Regions from separate parts of the Janthinobacterium sp. 13 genome, predicted to be linked through region 2. Evidence: predicted binding sites of a transcription regulator. Region 2 holds the regulator's gene; each other region holds the start of a gene.
What was found. Region 2 encodes FNR, which switches genes on or off when oxygen is low (the NO sensors DNR and NnrR bind a similar motif). Its sites were predicted from a motif close to TTGATNNNNATCAA; they were not measured.

Region 1 (6,372 bases), 3.2 Mb from region 2:
ACGGGCAAGCCATAAATGGCGATTTCGGCCATGAAACTGTCCGGCACCAGCTCGAACTCGACGGGGGCGAACGCCAGCCCCAGTTGCCGCGCCAGCGCTTCGATGCGCGCCGCGTAGCCGTCCAGGCCAGTTGTGCTCGCCATGTTCGCTGTATCGGCCATATCGCCCATATCGGCCGTGCCGGCGTGGCGCGGGGCGTCGTGCCGCATCATGCCGCATCCTCCGTATCGGCCGCCTCGTGCCGGAAAAAGGTGCGGATGGCTTCCCACACGTCGTCGCTCTTGCCGAGGATGCTGCTGTGCAAGGGCAAGCCGCGCCGTTCCTGCTCGGCGAACAAGCTGTGCATTTCGGTTTCCAGGCTGCGCGGCACGCCGGGCACGGTTTCCACATAGCCCATATAGTTAAGCAAGACGGCCAGTTCGCCCAGGGCCACGCTGGCCGGCCCCCGGTCTTCGCTGAAATTTTCGCCATCGGAGGCATAGAACAGATAGGCGTTGTAACGGCCCGGCGCGTAGTGTTCCTGCAGCAATTCGCGGCTCAGGCGAAACGCGGTGGACGCCATGGTGCCGCCCATGCCATTGACCTGGAAGAACTCGGCTTCGGAAAATTCCCAGGCCCGCGTCGTATGGGCGATAAAGCGCGTTTCCACGCGCGCATACCTGCGGCGCAAGCCTTGCAAGGCAAAGAAAAAGAACGATTTGGCCAGCTTGCGCTCGGGCTGCGCCATGCTGGCCGACACGTCCAGCACGAAAAACACGACGGCGTTCGTGCTGGGCCGGGGTTGCGGCAGCACCTGGCGGTAACGCAAGTCTTCATTGGTGAAGGGTACTGGCTGCGCTTGCAGGGCGCGCCGCTTGATGGCTTCCTTGACGGTGCGCCGCCGGTCCAGCCGCGAACGGGCGCCATGCCGGTCCAGGCCGCTACGCACGAGCCGCACGTCGTCGATGGCGCCCAGGTGGCGTGGCGTCAGGTGCGGCAATTCGAAGGCGTCCCACAGCCAGTCGAGTATGTCGTCGATGGGAAACTCCAGCAGCAGGCGCACGGCCCCCTCGCCATCGCCGCCGTCACCTTGCGTGCCGGCCCCGCCCGTGGCGGCGGGCCGGGCCGGGCGCAGGATATCGCCGGGCTGGCCGTCCCCCTGGCCCGCGCCCAAGCTGCTGCGCGCGGGCGCCAGGCGGAAACGCGCATGTTCGAGCAGGCGCATGGGCACTTGCACCGTGCGCTGCTGCGGCCCGCCGATCAGGTCGGGCGTGGCGACCAGCTCGGGCAAGTGCGCCTGCACGGCTTCGCGTACCTTCTGGTTGTGGCGCAGCCAGTCGCGCGCGCCGCGCGAGAACAGCGCATACCAGGGCCGAGCCAGGGCTGGCGCGGCACCCGCCGCCGCGCCGGCGGAACCGGAGGAGCCGGCCGTGGCGGCGGGGGCTGCGGTGCCTGCGGGGTCCGTGGAATCCCCCCAGGCCGGATGGCCATCCTGTGTGCCGCTGCCTGGCGTCGTGGTGGCGGCCATGGCTATTCCTGCGCCAGCAAGGTGGTCACGTAGTTGAGCGCTTCGCGCGCGCTATGGGCGTCATAGCCATATTCGTCGACCAGGCGCTGCTCGACGGCGGATATCCTGGCCCGCACGTCGTCGTCGGGCCGCTTGGCCGAGCCGACGAGGCGCAGCACGTCGCGCCGCTGCTCGAACAGGTATTGCTGGATGGCGTCGTGCAATGGCGCATGGCTGGCCAGGCCAAACGCTTCGCCCCGCTTGAAGGCGCTCATGGCCTTGCGCACCACTTCTTGCCGGAAAGATTGCTTGCCCGAGTCGCTGATGTGGATTTTCTCTTCCACGGCGCGCAGGAAGCGCTCGTCGGGACGGCGCTCTTCGCTGGTGATGGGATCGCGGATCTGGCGGTTGTCGAGCATGGCTTCGACTTCATCGAGATATTTGTTCAGCAAGTCTTGCGCTTCTTGCTCGAATGATACGAACAAGGCCTTGTGCACGTCGGCCTTGACCCAGCGGTTATAGAAATCCTTGCGCGTGAGCACCAGGTAATCGACCCATTTGCGCTTGCGCCGCGGTTCGATGCGCGCATCGTTTTCGATGCCGTCTTTCAGGGCCAGCAGCACGTCCATGGTGGACAGGCTGTTGCGCTGGGCGGAAATGATGGCGTGCGACAGGGCATTGATGACGAAGCGGGGCGACACGCCCGACAGGCCTTCGTCGGGCGACTTGTCGCGCTCGCGCATGCGGCGCAGGTCGGCCGGCTGCAAGTCGTCGACATCTTCGTTCGCGTAGATGCGCAGTTTCTTGACCAGCTCGGCCTCCTTGTCCTCGCCCTCGGGCATGCGGCTGAGGATGGCAAACACGGCCGCCGCATGCAGCACGTGCGGATCGAGGTGCACGTCGCGGAAGGCGGGCGCGGCCGCGAGGATCAGCTTGCGGTAGATGCGCGCTTCTTCGCGGTAATTGAGCGTATAGGGCACTTGCACGATGACCATGCGGTCGAGCAGCGCCTCGTTTTCGCTTTCTTGCAGGAATTTGCGGAATTCGGCCAGATTCGTGTGCGCGAGGATGGTTTCGTCGAGGTAGATCAGGGGGAAGCGCGACACCTTGACATTCTTTTCCTGCGTCAAGGTCAGCAGCAAGTAGAGGAATTCCCGCTTGACCTTGAGGATTTCGATCATTTCCAGCATGCCGCGGCTGGCCGCGTACACGGCGCCGGACCACGACCAGGCGCGCGGATCGCCTTCGTCGCCGTATTGCGCCACTTTCGACAGGTCGACGGAACCGACCAGGTCGGCCAGGTCGGCCGTCGTGGGATCGTGCGGCGCATACGTGCCGATGCCGCAGCGGCCCGCCTCGGACAAATGGATGCGCTCGACGGGCATGCGCAGGAAGTCGCCCGCATACTGCTCTTCCAGGCGGGCGCGGCAATGTGGACACAGTTCGCCCTGCAGCTCGGCATCATAGCTGGCGCGAAAGTCGGCGCGCATGCTGTGCGGCACCAGATGCAGCGGCGATTCGTGCACGGGACAGCCGGCGATGCCGTACAGCGCGCCTTCGCTGCTGTGGCTGTATTCTTCCAGGCCCCGCTTGAGCAGGATCACCATGGTCGACTTGCCGCCCGATGGCGGGCCCAGCAACAGCAACATGCGGCGGCCCACTTCGGAGCCGGCGGCGGCCGCCTTGAAGTAGGCGGCGACCCTGTCGATCGCCTCGTCGATGCCGAACAGCTCGTCGTCGAACAGGCGGCAGCGGAAGCGCCCGTTGTCGTCGGTCTGGCCATTCCAGCGCATCATGTCCCACAGGTACTGGTGCGCGCTGCGCGTCAGCAGGGCGGCGCGGCCGGGCAGGATTTGCTCGAGGAAGTCGGCAAAACTGCCGCGCCAGGGCGTGATGCGGTGTTTTTCCGCCCAGGCCGCCATGCCGTGCACGAAACCCGCATGCTGGGCCGTGCCACCGGCGTCCGTCGTATTCTCGGCGGCTGTATTGGCGCCGGCTGAGGCCGCTGCCGCAGGGGCGTCGTCGGATTGGCGTGTCATACCAGGGCTCGTTATTGCAGGGCTCGTCATTGTTTCCCCATCCTTGCTGTTGCTGGCGTTGCTGCCGTGGAGCAGGCCCGGTTCCAGCCTGTCGGCCAAGTATACGGCGGCGCCTCTGCCCGCACGCCTGATCCCGCTCAACCTTGACGAGGGAACTATTTTTGTACTCGCTGGCCCCCATTGGGGCAGGGCAGCCTGGCATCCGCGCGGTTCAATCCAGATCAATACCGGCCCGCGCAGCCCGTCCACACTGGAAGCTTGCGGCGACCCACGAGGAGAACACGATGATAGGCAACGAGAATGGTTTCAGCGCCCCGCCTGGCGGCAGCGGCAGGGGACAGAGCGCGGACGATGAAGAGGCCGTCGGCCAGTTTTCCGTCCCTGGCGAAGACGACAATACGATCGAGAGCGCGTCCGTTGCGGATGTGCCCGACGCCCTGAGCGGCGTCAGCATGGAATTGCTGGAAATCAAGCGCAGCATCGAGGACGGCATGCGGCAAAGCATCGCGCAAGCGGGCGGCGCGCGCGCGGCCGACGCCTTCAGCGACAGCGGCAATATCCAGGGCGTGTCCATCGGCCTGGGCGAGGGCGCCAGCGACAGCTCGTCCGGCGAACCGGGCTTGCCGGCCCTGACCCTGTACGTGGCCGAACCCACTTCCGTCGACCGCGCCAAGGCCGCCATCGTGGGGGCCATGGGCGTGCGCGCCGTGGCCAGCGACAAGGTGCCCGTCAACATCGTCGTCACGGGCGTGATCGATGCGCAGCCCCACCGTTTCCGCTTGCGCCCCGCGCCGGGCGGCGTGTCGGTCGGGCATTTCCGCATCACGGCCGGCACCATCGGCTGCCTGGCCGTGGGGCGCAGCGCGCCGCGCAACAGCCGCCTGATGATTCTTAGCAATAATCACGTGCTGGCCAATTCCAACGGGGGCGTGTTCAACGATTGCATCGTGCAGCCTGGCCCCATCGACGGCGGCCGCTGCCCGCAAGACCAGGTGGCCGTGCTCGAGCGCTTCGTGCCCATCAATTTCAGCGGCGGCGTCAACTTCGTCGATTGCGCCACCGGCTGGGCCTGGCCAGACAGGGTGCGTCCCGAACTGGTCTACCTGAGCGGGGGCGTGCCCGCGTACTTCCGCATCAGCAATGCGCTCGTGGCACCCGCACTGGGCATGATGGTTGGCAAGTCCGGCCGCACGACGCAATTGACGCAGGGCCGCATCACGGGCCTGGGCGCCACCATCAACGTCAATTACGGCGGCGGCAGGATCGCGCTGTTCCAGGACCAGATCGCCATCACGGGCGTCAGCGGGGCCTTCAGCGCGGGCGGCGATTCCGGCTCGTCCATCTGGACCTGGAACCAGCAGCGCAATCCCGTCGGCCTGCTGTTTGCCGGCGGCGGCAACATCACGTTTGCCAACCAGATGCGGCGCGTGGTGGTGGCGCTCGACATCAATTTGTACACCTGAGCACGCCTTAGGAGCCGGCCGGGCGGCCGCGCGCCGCCTTGCCCGACGCTGTTTTTTGCACGATGACGATCTTGCTCAAGTATTGCTCAAGGGCGGCCGTCGCGCATGGTCTTGGCCGGCGAAGCGTGCTGCAGCGCCGGTTGGCCGGGTGTATCATGCAAGGCATCGGGAGGGTTTGTCATATCAGGAGGGTGTGTCATGTCAAACAGTAAGTTCGCACAATCGCCATATGCCGTCTTCGAGGACGCGGCCATGCCGTATTTGCCGGATGCCCCCCCTGGACAGGGCCCGGGGCAGCATGCCCAGGCCGCACCTCAGGGCCGCCTGGAAGCGGCCAGGCGGCGCAACGAGCGGGCGCTGATGGCCATCGACGGCGTGGAAGGCGTCAGCCTGGGGCAGACGGCCGTGGGCAAGGAAGCGCTCGTCGTGTACCTGCGCGACTCGTCCGTCAAGCGGCGCGTGCCGTTGCAGGTCGAGGGTTATCCGGTGGAAACGAGCATCACGGGCCAGATTGATATCCAGCGCCGCTAGGCCAGCCGGCCTGGCGGCGGGGGCCTCCGGCCGCGGATGGCGGCGGAAGGCCTGTCGCCAGGCCTTCCGGGTTCACTGTCAGCCTGGGCTCAGGCGGCCGATCGCTGCGGCCACGCCCGCGCCATAGGCGGGGTCACACAGCGTGCAGTTGCCGATGTGGCGTTGCTTGACTTGCTCCGAGGCGCCCGAGATGGCGCGCGCCGTGTTGTCGAACAAGGCTTGCTGCTGCGCCGCGGTCATCAAGCGGAACAGGGCGCGCGGCTGCGAATAGTAATCTTCGTCGACGCGGTGGTTCCAGTGGTCGGCCGCGCCTTCGATGCTGAGCGGCGGCTCGCGGAAATCGGGCTGCTCGGCCCATTCCTGCTCGCTGTTCGGTTCATAGCCCAGGGTTCCGCCCTGGTTGCCGTCGACCCGCATCTGGCCATCGCGGTGATAGCTGTGGAACGGGCATTTCGGTGCGTTGACGGGGATATGGCTGTGGTTGACGCCGAGCCGGTAGCGCTGCGCGTCGCCATACGAGAACAGCCGGCCTTGCAGCATCTTGTCCGGCGAAAAGCTGATGCCGGGCACCACGTTGGCCGGATTGAAGGCCGCCTGCTCCACTTCCGCGAAATGGTTGTCGGCATTGCGGTTCAATTCCAGCACGCCCACCTCGATCAGCGGATAGTCGCCGTGCGGCCACACTTTCGACAGGTCGAACGGGTTGATGTGATACGTGCCTGCCTCTTTTTCCGGCATGATCTGCACGTACAGGGTCCAGCGGGGGAAATCCTTGTTTTCGATGCTTTCATACAGGTCGCGGTGCGAGCTTTCGCGGTCCTTGCCCACCAGTTCCTCCGCTTCGGCATCCGTC
Region 2 (6,372 bases):
TCGATCCCGTGATCGGCTTCATCAGCACGACGTCGGCCTCGGCCGCGCTGGAGATTTCTTCCAGGTGGTTGCGGGCGAAGGCGTTGACCATCACCACGATGGGCTGGCGCTGGCCGCTGGCCGCCTGGCGGATGGCCTTGGCCGTGGCCAGACCGTCCATGACGGGCATGTGCCAGTCGGCCAGCACCACGTCGTACGGTTGCTGCTGCGCCAGGCGTTCGCGGTACAGTTCGATGGCGGCAAAGCCGGAGTCCACTTCGTCGGCCAGCCAGCCCCACGCCTCGATCAGCTTGACGATCAGTTCGCGCGTGGTGCGGTTGTCGTCGGCCACCAGCAGGCGCAGCTGGCCCAGCGCCGGCGTGCGCCGCGTTTCGGCCGGCTGCGCCAGCATTTCGAAGGGCACGCTGAACCAGAAGCGGCTGCCCTTGCCTTCGCTGCTGGCGACGGCGATGTCGCCGCCCATCATGTGGATCAGCTGCTTGCTGATGGCCAGGCCCAGGCCCGTGCCGCCGAAGCGCCGCGTGATGCTCTGGTCGCCCTGGGAAAACGCGGCAAACAGCTGCTGTTGCTGCAGTTCCGTCATGCCGATGCCCGTGTCGCGCACCTCGAAGCGCAGCCAGGCGCGGCCGTTTTCGTTCTCGGCCAGGCTGACGGCCACCACCACTTCGCCGCTCTCCGTGAACTTGATGGCGTTGCCGGCCAGGTTGACGAGGATTTGCTGCAGGCGCTGGGCGTCGCCCACGAGACGCCGCGGTACGTCGGGCTCGACGGCGATGGCCAGTTCCAGCTCCTTTTCGCCCGCATTCATCGTCATCGTCGTGGCCAGGGTATTCATGACTTCGTCGAGGTCGAATTCGACGGGTGACAATTCCATGCGCCGCGCCTCGATCTTCGAATAGTCGAGCACGTCGTTGAGGATGCCCAGCAGCGACTGGCCCGCCACTCTGACCATGGTCAGATACTTGCGTTGTTCCGTGTCGAGCCTGGTATTGCCCAGCAAATACACCATGCCCAGCACGGCATTGAGGGGCGTGCGGATTTCATGGCTCATGTTGGCCACGAAATCGCTCTTCGCGCGGTTGGCCGCCTCGGCCCGGTCGCGTTCCTGTTCCAGCTCCGCCGCGCGCGATTCGAGTTCCTGCTGCAGGCGGTCGCGTTCGCTCATCAGGCCGTTGAACGCTTCCGTCAGTTCGCCGATCTCGTCGCGTTGCTGTACCGGCACGGGCGTGAAGCGGCTGCCGCTGGTGCGCAGGGCTTGCAGGGTGTCGCGCAGGCGCACCAGCGGCGACAGCAGGCGCACGGTGACCCAGCCCAGCACGAAGGCGGCCAGCAGCGAGGCGAGGATGCTCCACAGCACCAGCCGGTACAGCACGCCATCGAACGGTTCGAATGCATCCTCGACGGGGAGCGAGGCGGCCAGCAGCCAGTTCACGGATTTCAGGCGCTTGAAGCTGTTGACGGCCGTGATGCCGCGGCTGTTGGTGCTGACCATGCTGCCTTCGCCATCTTCCTTCAGCAGCTGGGTCGTCGTCAGGTTGGCGTTCGGCTTGCGCGGTTGCAGCAAGCGGCTGGTATCGGGGTGCAGCACGTAGCGCGGCACGGCGCCGCGCGTGAGGATGAAGTAATAGCCGCTCTTGCCGATCTTTTCCGAGCGCAGGCGGCCCAGCAGGTTGTCCTTGTACAGGCGCAGCACGCCGATCACCACGCCGGCCACCTGGCCATCGGCGGCCAGCACGGGCGCCACCATCTGCACGATGGGCATGCCGCTCGACTTGCCCAGCATCGGTTCGGTGATCATGGGCTGGCGCGTGCGCAGGACGGTCTGGAAATACTCGCGCTCGGCGACGTTGATGCCGGCGCGCCCCGCCACCTCCGGCATGTCGGCCACGACGGCGCCATGCGCGTCGAGCACCAGCACGTCATCGAACAGCACCAGCATCGAGCGGCGCGAATAGTATTCGCGCAATTGGGCGGGCCGGGCGATCAATTCCGGCGGCTGCTGTCGGGCCGTCAGGGTGACGATCTGCAGCAGCATGCCCAGCTTGTCGTCGAGTTCGGCGGCGGTGCGGGTGATCAGGGACGATTGCTGGCTCAGCAGTACTCGGGTGAAGTCGTCGCGCATGTGCTGCACCTGGATCATGGTGACCAGCGCGATCATGGCGATCGAGGTCAGGCTGGTGGCCAGCGCGACTTTTGCTTTAATGCCGAGAGGCTTCATGATTTCCTTTTCAGTACCGGGCGGCACAGGCGGCAGATAATGCTGTCAGGAATTTTCCTATCAATGCCCCAGCTTGGCAAGCGCCGCCGCGCAAATTGCCCGCCCCGTGCGGGCTTTTGACGATGTTGCCATATAATTAAAGGCTGGACGTCGTTTATTCGCCGAATTTACGGTGAAATTGGCATACGGCAACCCTGTATGCGGCTGTATGCAGTAAACTTGTTGTTGCATTTTCTAAAAGGTACCGACATGACTGAAGCGCTACTCACTCCAACCTTGCCCACCGTGAACGTGGAGGCGTTGCGTGCGCGATGCTCGACCTGCAGCATGCATCAATTGTGCCTGCCGATGGGCCTCGATGTGGGCGACATGGACAGGCTGGACCAGATCATCGGCCGCCGCCGCAAGATCGTGCGCGGCGCCTCGCTGTTCCGTATCGGCGACTCGTTCCAGAACCTGTATGCGATCCGCCTAGGGCATTTCAAGACGTACCAGATCAATCCGGGCGGCGAAGAGCAGGTGACGGGCTTCCAGATGGCGGGTGAACTGCTGGGCATGGACGCCATCAGCGCCGACCGCCACCACTGTAACGCGGTGGCGCTGGAAGACAGCGAAGTGTGTGAAATCCCGTTTTCCAGCCTGGAACAATTGCTGGGCAACATGCCGACCCTGCTGCGCCATTTCCACCGCATGATGAGCCAGGAAATCACGCGCGAGCAAAGCGTCATGCTGTTGCTGGGCAATATGCAGGCGACGCAGCGCTTTGCCGCCTTCATCGTCAACCTGGCGTCGCGCTATGAAGCGCGCGGCTATTCGGGCAGCAATTTCCAGCTGCGCATGTCGCGCGAGGAAATCGGCAACTACCTGGGCCTGACCATCGAGAGCGTCAGCCGCCTGCTGTCGAAGTTCAAGAAGGAAGGCTGGCTGCGCGTCTCCAACCGGGAAATTGAAATCCTGCAGCCGGCCAAGTTAAAAGCCATTACGGCTGGCACGGACGTCTGCAAATAAGACTTACAGTTCCTCGTCCGCATGCAGCGCGATGCTGCGTTGCAGGGGCCAGGTCCAGATGCCGGACAGGCGCCACTCGCGTTTGTCGTTTTCCACCAGCACTTGCCAGCGGCTGCGCTCGAGCATCGGCAGCGCCACGGAAAAATTGCCGGCTGCGTCGGGCTGCACCAGCACCTTGATATCCTTTTCCGGCAGGGTCGCATGCGCCAGGTGCAACTGCAAAGGCGCCTGATAGGCCTTGCCGAAGCTGTGCACGGAACCGGTCAGGCGCGCTGCAGCGACGTCATACGACAGGCGCGTATCCATCGCCAGGTCGCTGGCGATCGTGTCGCGCTTCAAATCCTGGTTGATCGCCTTGCCCTGCTTGTAATAATCGCCCACCACCAGCGCATCGGGCTGCGTAAACGCGATATAGCCCATGAAGCTGCCGACGACCACGGACAGGCCGGGGCCGATCATCAGCAGCCATGGCCAGCGATGCTTGTACCACGGTGCAACGGGTGCTTGCAGTTTCAGACTGTCGGACATGGTATTTCTCCTGTTTAATCAGCCAGTCCCCGCATGGGGACCGGCCTTCCTGCAACTTCGTGGCGGCGGCGAGGGCACCCGGTCCCCGTCCGCCTTTCCTTGTTAACGTGGCACGATGAATACCGCGCTTTCACGCACATGCAGCGATGGGTCGTCCAGAGATTGCAATTCGATCGCAATCTTGTTCGAGCCCTTCTCTCCCACGCCGTGCGGCACGCGCAGGCGGATCGGCCAACCCAGCGTTTCCGTCGGCTGCAAGGTCACTTCTTCGCGCGTCAGCAAGGTCAGGCCCGGCAAGCCGGAAGCGCTGATTTTGAAATGCTGGCTTTGCTCCGACGTGTTCATGATCTGCAGGCGGTAGACGTTTTCGATCATGCCGTCTTCCACTTCGCGTCCCATCGAACCGCGGTCGCGGATCACGTCCATTTTCAGGGGCGTGCGCAGGGCCAGCGAAGTACACACGGCGATGATGATCAGGGCCAGGATGGACGTGTAGATCAAGACGCGCGGGCGCATGGCGCGCTGGCGTATCTGCTTCGAATTGAAGTTGTTTTCCATCGCATGGTCGGTACTGTAGCGTACCAGTCCCCGTGGCCGGTCGACCTTGTCCATCACGCTGTTGCAGGCATCGACGCAAGCGGCGCAACCGATGCATTCATACTGCAGGCCGTTACGGATATCGATACCGGTCGGACACACCTGCACGCACAGGGTACAGTCGATGCAATCGCCCAGCTTGTCGTTGTTGCCGGCCTTCTTGCTCATGGCGCCACGTGGTTCGCCGCGCTTGGCATCGTAGGTGATGATCAGGGTGTCCTGGTCGAACATGGCGCTCTGGAAGCGCGCGTAGGGGCACATGTATTTGCACACCTGCTCGCGCAGCCAGCCCGCGTTGCCGTAGGTTGCCAGACTGTAGAACAAGACCCAGAACCATTCCCAGGGACCGAAGTTCAGCGTGGTCACCGACTGCGCCAGTTCCTTGATCGGCGTGAAGTAGCCGACAAAGGTAAAGCCCGTCCACAGGGCGATGGCGCCCCATACCAGGTGCTTGGCCGTCTTCTTGAACGCCTTGCGCACGGAGGGGCCCTGCTTGTCGAGGGCCATGCGCGCACTGCGCGTGCCCTCGATGCGGCGTTCGACCCACAGGAAAATTTCCGTGTATACCGTTTGCGGGCAAGAGAACCCGCACCACACCCGCCCGGCAATGGCCGTGACGAGGAACAACAAATACGCACAGATGATCAGCAGGGCCGCCAGATAGATGAAATCCTGGGGCCACAGCACGACGCCGAAAATGTAGAACTTGCGCGTGGTCAAATCGAACAGCAGGGCTTGCCTGCCATTCCAGGTCAACCACGGCAAGCCGTAGAACGCGAGCTGGGTAAGCCATACGCATACCCATCGCCAGGTAGCGTAGCGTCCTTTGGCCTCGCGAGGGTAGATTTGCTCGCGGGCCGCATACATCTTGATGACTTGAGGTTCCATTTTTACTTTGCGGGTGCCTGCGGATTCGACAGGCTCCAGACATACGCCGACAGCACGTGTACCTTGGATTCGCCGAGGAAATCGCTGAAGGCCGGCATGGTGTTGCTGCGTCCCTTGCGTACGGTTTCCATGATGGTGTCGGCGCTGCCGCCGTACAGCCAGGTCTTGTCCGTCAGGTTCGGCGCGCCCAGCATCTGGTTACCCTTGGCATCGGCGCCATGACAGGCCATGCAGGCACCGAACTTGGCCTTGCCCAGCACGGACTTGACGGGATCCGAGGTCGAGCCGGACAGGCTCAGCACATAATGGGCCACGTTCTCGACATCCTTTTCGGAGCCCAGGGCGGCGCCCATCGGTGGCATTTGCCCATTGCGGCCGTGCATGATGGTGGTCTTGATGATGTCGGGTTCGCCGCCATACAGCCAGTCCTTGTCCGTCAGGTTGGGGAAGCCCTTGTTGCCGCGCGCATCCGAACCGTGGCATTGCGCGCAGTAGGTCAGGAACAGGCGCTGGCCGATGGCTTGCGCCTGCGGATCGGCGGCCACCGTCTTCAAGTCCTGGCTCAGGTACTTGTTGAACAGGGGACCGTAGTCGGCTTCCGCCTTCTTCAGCTCTTCCTCGTACTGGCCCGTCGATTTCCAGCCCAGGCTGCCGGCATAGTTGCCCAGGCCCGGATACAGGAACAGGTAGGCCAGCGAGAAGACGATGGTGATGTAGAACAACCACATCCACCAGCGCGGCATCGGCGTATTGAGTTCCTTCAAGTCCTCGTCCCAGACGTGGCCCGTGGTGCCGTCAGCAGGGGCGCCCTCGACCACTTTGATTTTCGACTGCGAGTACAGCAGCACGCCGCAGCCGATGATGCCCAGCAGGGACAGCACGATGATGTAGATATTCCAGAAGCCATTGGTAAAGTCAGCCATGGTTATGCTCCTTCGCCAGGGTCATTTCGGCCTCGGCCGGATAGTCGAGCGCGTCGTCGGCGAACGGCAGGCGTGCCGCCGCGTCGAAGTCGCTGTTGCTGCGGCTGAACGTCCACCACAGGATGCCCACGAACGTCGTAAAGGAAACCACCGTCATGACGCTGCTGGCGCTGTCAAACAGGTTTTCGATTGCCATGCTAATTCCTTGTT
Region 3 (6,372 bases), 2.3 Mb from region 2:
CCACTGAACGCCACTGAGCGCCCGCCCTCCCTTTCTTCGCTCAGCCTTCGCGCGCGCCCCGGTCGCGCAGATGCGCCAACACGCGGCGCGGTCCCAGCGCCTGCAGGTCGAATGGCGGCAACTCGATGGCATCGAGCGTATTCTTGAACAGCAAGCCCAGTTCCGTGTCGCCTTCCAGGCTCAAACGGCGGCTGAAGAACAGCGTGTCCGGATCTTCCTGGCGCCGCGCCAGCAGCATCAAATCATGCACGCTGGCGGCGATGCACAGGTCCGGCACGTCCGCATAGCGCTCCGCCACGAACACCGTGCCCTGCCACTCGAAATCGAAGGCGATGCCCGCGTCCAGCAGCCGCAAGCGCAAGCTGCGCCCTTCCAGGCTGCCCCGCACGTCGTCGGGCAATTGCGGCGCCAGCAGGCGGTTCAAGCCCTGCACGAACAGCCAGGAGGCGGGATACGGGGGCAGCTTGGACAGCAATTCGGCCAGCGGTTCGGGCAGCCGGTACGACACTGCGGGCTTGCTCATGCCCGGCCTGGCGGGGCTTGGGGCCGGGACGGGCAATCTTTCCAGTTGATCTTGCATGGTGCTTCCTTTCGAGGCGTTCAATGGGCGGCGTGCTGTTCCATGCCGGGCTGGCCGTGCCAATAGCCGTCGCAGGCGCCGGCCGGCTGGCAGGCCGCCAGCTGGGCCTGGGCGCCGATGCCGCTGACCTGGCCGCGGCGGGCGCGGTCGAAGATGGCGATGACTTGTTCCGTATGCATGGCCTGGGGGCTGATGCGCGCCACCGCCACGCCCATGTCGCGCATGGCGTCGAGTTCGCGCACCAGGTTGTAGACCAGCGCCGACTGCGTCTGCGTGCCATTCAGTACGAGGAAGGGCACTTCGTCGCGCGTGCGCAGCAACAGGCCGTCCGGCTCTTCCAGGCAGCTGTAGCCGCAATCGTCCTTCGGCAGGTTGCGGTTGCGCGCCGTGAAGCAGCGCGCGGAAAACGCCAGCGGCATGCGGCCGTAGGCGAAGACTTCCGTCTCCAGCCCTTCCGGCTTCTGGCGCTGCATCTCGGCCAGCGCCGTCTGCCCCATTTCCAGCGGCATCACCCAGCGCCGCGCGCCCAGGCGCGCCAGCAATTGCAGGCTGGGGCCATTGAACAGGTTCAAATGGGGACCGGCGACGAAGGACGTGCCCTTTTCCATGCAGTGCACGGCGCCCATGTCGTTGGCCTCGACCGAATAGCGGCCATTGCCCGTGATGCGGCGCAGGGTCGCCAGTTCCGCGCCCGCCTCGATCAGCGCCTGCGTCGACAGCACCACTTCCTTGCCGGCGGCGGCCAGCATGTCGGCGATATCGAGCCAGTCGGCCAGGCGCACCTCATGCCGGCGCGAGCACACGGTCTCACCCAGGTAGACGATATCGACGGCGGTACCGGCGATCTGCTGGTAAAACTCGAAGACGGTGGCGCGCGGCCAGTAGTACAGCAAAGGGCCAAGTGAAAGCTTCAGCATGTTCATCCTTTATTTCCAAGATCTATGGTAGGCGCCCAAGGTGTGCTGCTGGCCTTCGGCCAGCTTGTCCATGGCCGCCATCCAGCCCGGCTTGACGGCGTAGCGCGCATTGCCTTCGCGGCAGGCGTCGATCGCTTCGCGCCACACGCGCGTGACCTGCGCCACGTACGCGGGGCTGCGCTGGCGCCCTTCGATCTTCACGGCGCGCACGCCCATGGCGATCAGCTGCGGCAGCAGCGCCAGGGTATTCAGGCTGGCCGGCTCCTCGATGGCGTAATACTCTTCGTCGTTGACTTCGAAACGCCCCTTGCACAGGGTGGGATAGCTGGCGTTTTCGCCGGGCGCATAACGGTCGATCAGCACGCCGTTCAGGCGCGATTCGAGGCCGTTCGGCGTTTCCAGCCAGCGCACGGATTTCGCCGGCGAGCACACGCCGTGGGTGTTCGGCGCCTCGCCCGTCGCATACGACGACAGCGCGCAGCGCCCTTCGACCATCACGCACAGGCTGCCGAAACCGAAGACTTCGATCTCGACTTCCGTCTTGCTGATCAGTTGCTCCACCTGCGCCATCGACAACACGCGCGGCAGCACGGCGCGGGCGATGCCGAAGTGTTCATGGTAAAAATTGATGGCTTCGTAGTTGGTGGCCGAACCTTGCACGGACAGGTGCAGGCGCAGCTGCGGGTGGTGCTGGGCCGCATACGCCATCAAGCCCGGATCGGCCACGATCATGGCATCGATGCCGGCATCGGCGGCGCGGTCGATGGCGCTGCGCCACACGGCCCAGTTGTGCGGCTGCGGATAGGTGTTCAGCGCCAGCAGCACCTTGCGTCCATATTGGTGGGCGTAGCGCACGCCCTCGGCGATGGCCTTCTCGTCGAAATTGAGGCCGGCGAAATTGCGCGCATTGGTGGCATCGCGAAAACCCAGGTAAACGGTGTCGGCGCCATTGTCGATGGCCGCTTTCAAGGCAGGCAGGCTGCCGGCGGGGCAGACCAGTTCCAGCGGTCCGGCCACGCGGGTGGCGGTGGTTGATTCAAGCATCATGGTGTTCACAGTCCTGTATCGGCTCAGGGTGCAGACTATAGCCCCGCCCAGGCTGCCCAGTCCTTGACGCAGGTGAAGGAATGCATGCATGGCTGGCGCGCGTTCAACTTGCTTGACCTGGCTGTAAAATGCCCTCCTTTTCTCCCTCTTCGATTGCCCGCCATGCCCCGCAAACCGCTGCTGATCTTCCTGCTCACCCTGTTCCTCACCGTGCTGCAGGTGCAGTGGGCCTCTCCCACGGAAGGCTACGACGCCGAGGCGCTCTCCGTGCTGTCGCCCGAAGTACTGGGCGCGTATCCGGGCGTGCTGCTGCTGTTCCTGCAAGCCGTCTTCGCGCGCCGCGCCATGCCCGTGACGCGCCAGGCCGCCACCTGCACGGGACTGCTGGCCGTCTACTGGCTGCTGGCCAATTACGTCACGTTCGACGCGCGCGTGGCCAGCTGGAGCACCTTCTCGACGCGGGAAATCTGGGCGCACGTGCTGCCCGCCTCCATCCTCAGCATCGCCGTCTGCGGCGCCGCCTACTTCGCCGCGAGCGCCTTCATCCTGCGCCAGGGCCGCCTGAAAAAGTAAACGAGGGCGCTTTTTTCACCTGCATCAAGGATTCGTCACGCCACTGCACGCACCCTTTGACGCCACTATATTTAGTGATTAATCTCCATAAAAACACCGCATGTTGTGTTTATTGGAGGTTTCATGACGACGAATGCAGTTTCCCCCACACGCGGCCAGGTCGATGTCGCCGCGTCCATCAATGAATACCTGGACCGGCGCGACTGGCGTGTCAACGCCAACGCCAACCAGGGTTACTCGCTGGGCGGCCTGATACTCAATGTGTCGGGCAAGGTCATCGCCAACTACTGGCTGGACCAGGTCTATCCGCCGGAAGTGGGCGCGGCGCACCGCGAAGCGGCGCTGCACATCCACGACCTCGACATGCTGGCCGGCTATTGCGCCGGCTGGTCGCTGCGCACCCTGCTGCATGAAGGCTTGAATGGCGTGCCGGGCAAGATCGAGTCCGGTCCGCCGAAACACATGTCGAGCGCCATCGGCCAGATCGTCAATTTTCTCGGCACGCTGCAAAACGAGTGGGCCGGCGCGCAGGCGTTCAGCTCCTTCGACACCTACATGGCGCCCTACATCCGCAAGGACAGCCTGCGCTACGAAGACGTGCGCCAGTACATGCAGGAACTGATCTTCAACCTCAACGTTCCCTCGCGCTGGGGCACACAGACGCCGTTCACCAACCTCACCTTCGACTGGGTTTGCCCGGACGACCTGCGCGAGCAGATTCCCGTCATCGCCGGCCAGGAGATGGACTTCAGCTATGGCGAGCTGCAGGCCGAGATGGACATGATCAACCGCGCCTACATCGAGATCATGATGGCGGGCGACGCCAAGGGCCGCGTCTTCACCTTCCCCATCCCCACCTACAACATCACCGAGGATTTCGACTGGCATAGCGAAAATGCCGAACGCCTGTTCGAAATGACGGCCCGCTACGGCCTGCCCTACTTCCAGAATTTCATCAATTCGGAACTCAAGCCGAACATGATCCGCTCCATGTGCTGCCGCTTGCAGCTGGACTTGCGCGAACTGCTGAAACGGGGCAATGGCCTGTTCGGTTCCGCCGAGCAGACGGGTTCCCTGGGCGTGGTGACGATCAATTGCGCGCGCCTGGGCCACCTGTGGCGCGGCGACGAGCCAGCCTTGATGGCAGACCTGGAGCGTCTGCTGGAGCTGGGCAAGACCAGCCTGGAAATCAAGCGCCGCACCATCGAGGACCTGATGCAGCAAGGCCTGTTCCCCTACACGAAACGCTATCTGGGCACCCTGCGCAACCACTTTTCCACCCTGGGCGTGAACGGCATCAACGAGATGATCCGCAATTTCAGCAGCGACGCCTGGGACATCACGACGCCAGAAGGCCACGCGCTGGCCGTGCGCCTGCTCGACCACGTGCGCGCCCGCATGGTGGCCTTCCAGGAAGAGACGGGCCATATGTACAACCTGGAAGCGACGCCGGCCGAAGGCACGACCTACCGCTTCGCCCGCGAAGACCGCAAGCGCTTTCCCGCCATCCTGCAGGCAGGCACCGCCGACAACCCGTATTACACGAATTCGTCGCAACTGCCCGTCGGCCACACGGACGACCCGTTCGAGGCGCTGGAATTACAGGATGTGCTGCAGCGCAAATACACGGGCGGCACGGTGCTGCACCTGTACATGACGGAAGCGCTGTCCGACGCCAACGCCTGCCGCGAGCTGGTAAAACGCGCGCTGAGCCGCTTTTCGCTGCCCTACATCACCGTCACGCCCACGTTTTCCATCTGCCCGCGCCACGGCTACCTGGCCGGCAAGCATGAATTCTGTCCCACCTGCGATGCGGAGCTCATTGCCCGCAAGCAAGCCCAACCTGCTCCATCACTTGAGGAAACGCCATGAATGCACGTCCCGACTTCACTCCCGCCATCACCCTGCTCGATACGGAACGCCAGCGCTGCGAAATCTGGACCCGCGTGATGGGCTACCACCGCCCCGTCGCCTCGTTCAACATCGGCAAGCAGGGCGAATTCCACGAACGCCAGTATTTTACGGAAGCGAGCGCCCGGGTCGGCCAGCCCGCCTGCCATGGCGGCTGAATTGAAGGTGGGCGGCCTGACGCCCTTTTCCGCCACCGACTATCCCGGCAAGCTGGCGGCGGTGGTGTTCGTGCAGGGCTGTCCCTGGCGTTGCGGCTATTGCCACAATCCGCACCTGCAGGCGCGCATGCCGGAAGGCGCCATGCCGTGGCAGGACGTCCTGACCTGGCTGCGCCGCAGAACGGGCCTGGTCGACGCCGTCGTCTTCAGCGGCGGCGAAGCGTGCATGGATCCGGGCCTGGCACGGGCCATGCAGAACGTCAGGGAACTGGGTTTCGGCATCGGCCTGCACACGGCCTGCATCTATCCGCAGCGCCTGCAGGAAGTGCTGCCCCTGGTCGACTGGGTGGGCTTCGACATCAAGGCGCCGTTTGCCGACTATCGACATGTGACCCGCGTGGCCGGCAGCGGCGACCCGGCGCGCGCCTGCCTGGACGCCATCCTCGCCAGCGGCGTCGCCTACGAATGCCGCACCACCACCCATCCGGACCTGCTGCCGGACGACCAGCTGCTGGCCCTGGCCGCCACCCTGGCCGCCAAAGGCGTCGATAACTACGTGCTGCAGCAATTTCGCGCCGAAGGCTGCGCGGATGCGGCCCTGTCCGGACGCCCCCTGCACGGCTATCCGGCGGTGCGCACGGTGGCGCAAATCGGCGCCATGTTTCCCCGTTTTACATTCCGTAATCATGGCAGTTGAGCCGACAAGCACATTATTTCGGAAAGCCCCGCAAAATTCCCCGTTCTGCAACGCTGAAATGTCTTGCGTGCTGTAATGTATCAACTGTGCTGCGTACCACGCGCAGCCCGTCAGATTCCTCACACCGCATTACAGATAAGCGTCATCCATGAACGATTTCACCGCAGTCAGCCCAGGCACCCCTTCCACCCATGCCGACATCCTGTACGGCCCGCCGCGACCGGATCTGCTGCGCGAAGAAGTGCTGGCCGACCTGCTGGAAGCGACGGCCCGCCGCTGCCCGCAGCAAATCGCCCTGATCGATGGCGCGCGCCGCATCACGTATGCGGAGCTCGATGCCCAGGCGGGCCTGGCGGCGTCGCGCCTGGTGGCGGCCGGCGTCAAGCCGGGCGACATCGTGGGCCTGTGGCTGCCGCGCGGCGCCCATTTGCTGCTGATGCAGGCGGCCATCGCCAAGGCGGGCGCCGCCTGGCTGCCCGTCGATGAAGA

Region 1: CLU94_RS27640 (serine protein kinase) is a predicted target of FNR. The motif match lies at 3,737-3,750, and genes of this name have one in related genera.
Region 3: ubiU (ubiquinone anaerobic biosynthesis protein UbiU) is a predicted target of FNR. The motif match lies at 2,608-2,621, and genes of this name have one in related genera.

The regions. Positions count from the first base shown of each region.
Region 1 covers NZ_PEEQ01000001.1:6,270,393-6,276,764, reverse strand. Annotated here, with positions in the region: gene CLU94_RS27650 (SpoVR family protein) at 1-212, opposite strand, end outside; gene CLU94_RS27645 (DUF444 family protein) at 209-1,507, opposite strand; gene CLU94_RS27640 (serine protein kinase) at 1,510-3,525, opposite strand; gene CLU94_RS27635 (hypothetical protein) at 3,810-4,988, shown strand; gene CLU94_RS27630 (hypothetical protein) at 5,187-5,519, shown strand; gene CLU94_RS27625 (catalase) at 5,598-6,372, opposite strand, start outside.
Region 2 covers NZ_PEEQ01000001.1:3,076,822-3,083,193, forward strand. Annotated here, with positions in the region: gene CLU94_RS13585 (response regulator) at 1-2,218, opposite strand, end outside; gene fnr (fumarate/nitrate reduction transcriptional regulator Fnr) at 2,468-3,226, shown strand; gene CLU94_RS13595 (FixH family protein) at 3,230-3,754, opposite strand; gene ccoG (cytochrome c oxidase accessory protein CcoG) at 3,857-5,239, opposite strand; gene ccoP (cytochrome-c oxidase, cbb3-type subunit III) at 5,242-6,162, opposite strand; gene CLU94_RS13610 (cbb3-type cytochrome oxidase subunit 3) at 6,155-6,358, opposite strand; gene ccoO (cytochrome-c oxidase, cbb3-type subunit II) at 6,360-6,372, opposite strand, start outside.
Region 3 covers NZ_PEEQ01000001.1:823,054-829,425, forward strand. Annotated here, with positions in the region: gene CLU94_RS03475 (heavy-metal-associated domain-containing protein) at 1-7, shown strand, start outside; gene ubiT (ubiquinone anaerobic biosynthesis accessory factor UbiT) at 41-523, opposite strand; gene ubiV (ubiquinone anaerobic biosynthesis protein UbiV) at 601-1,497, opposite strand; gene ubiU (ubiquinone anaerobic biosynthesis protein UbiU) at 1,507-2,544, opposite strand; gene CLU94_RS03495 (hypothetical protein) at 2,707-3,117, shown strand; gene CLU94_RS03500 (ribonucleoside triphosphate reductase) at 3,241-4,989, shown strand; gene nrdD (anaerobic ribonucleoside-triphosphate reductase) at 4,986-5,186, shown strand; gene CLU94_RS03510 (anaerobic ribonucleoside-triphosphate reductase activating protein) at 5,176-5,883, shown strand; gene CLU94_RS03515 (Pls/PosA family non-ribosomal peptide synthetase) at 6,032-6,372, shown strand, end outside.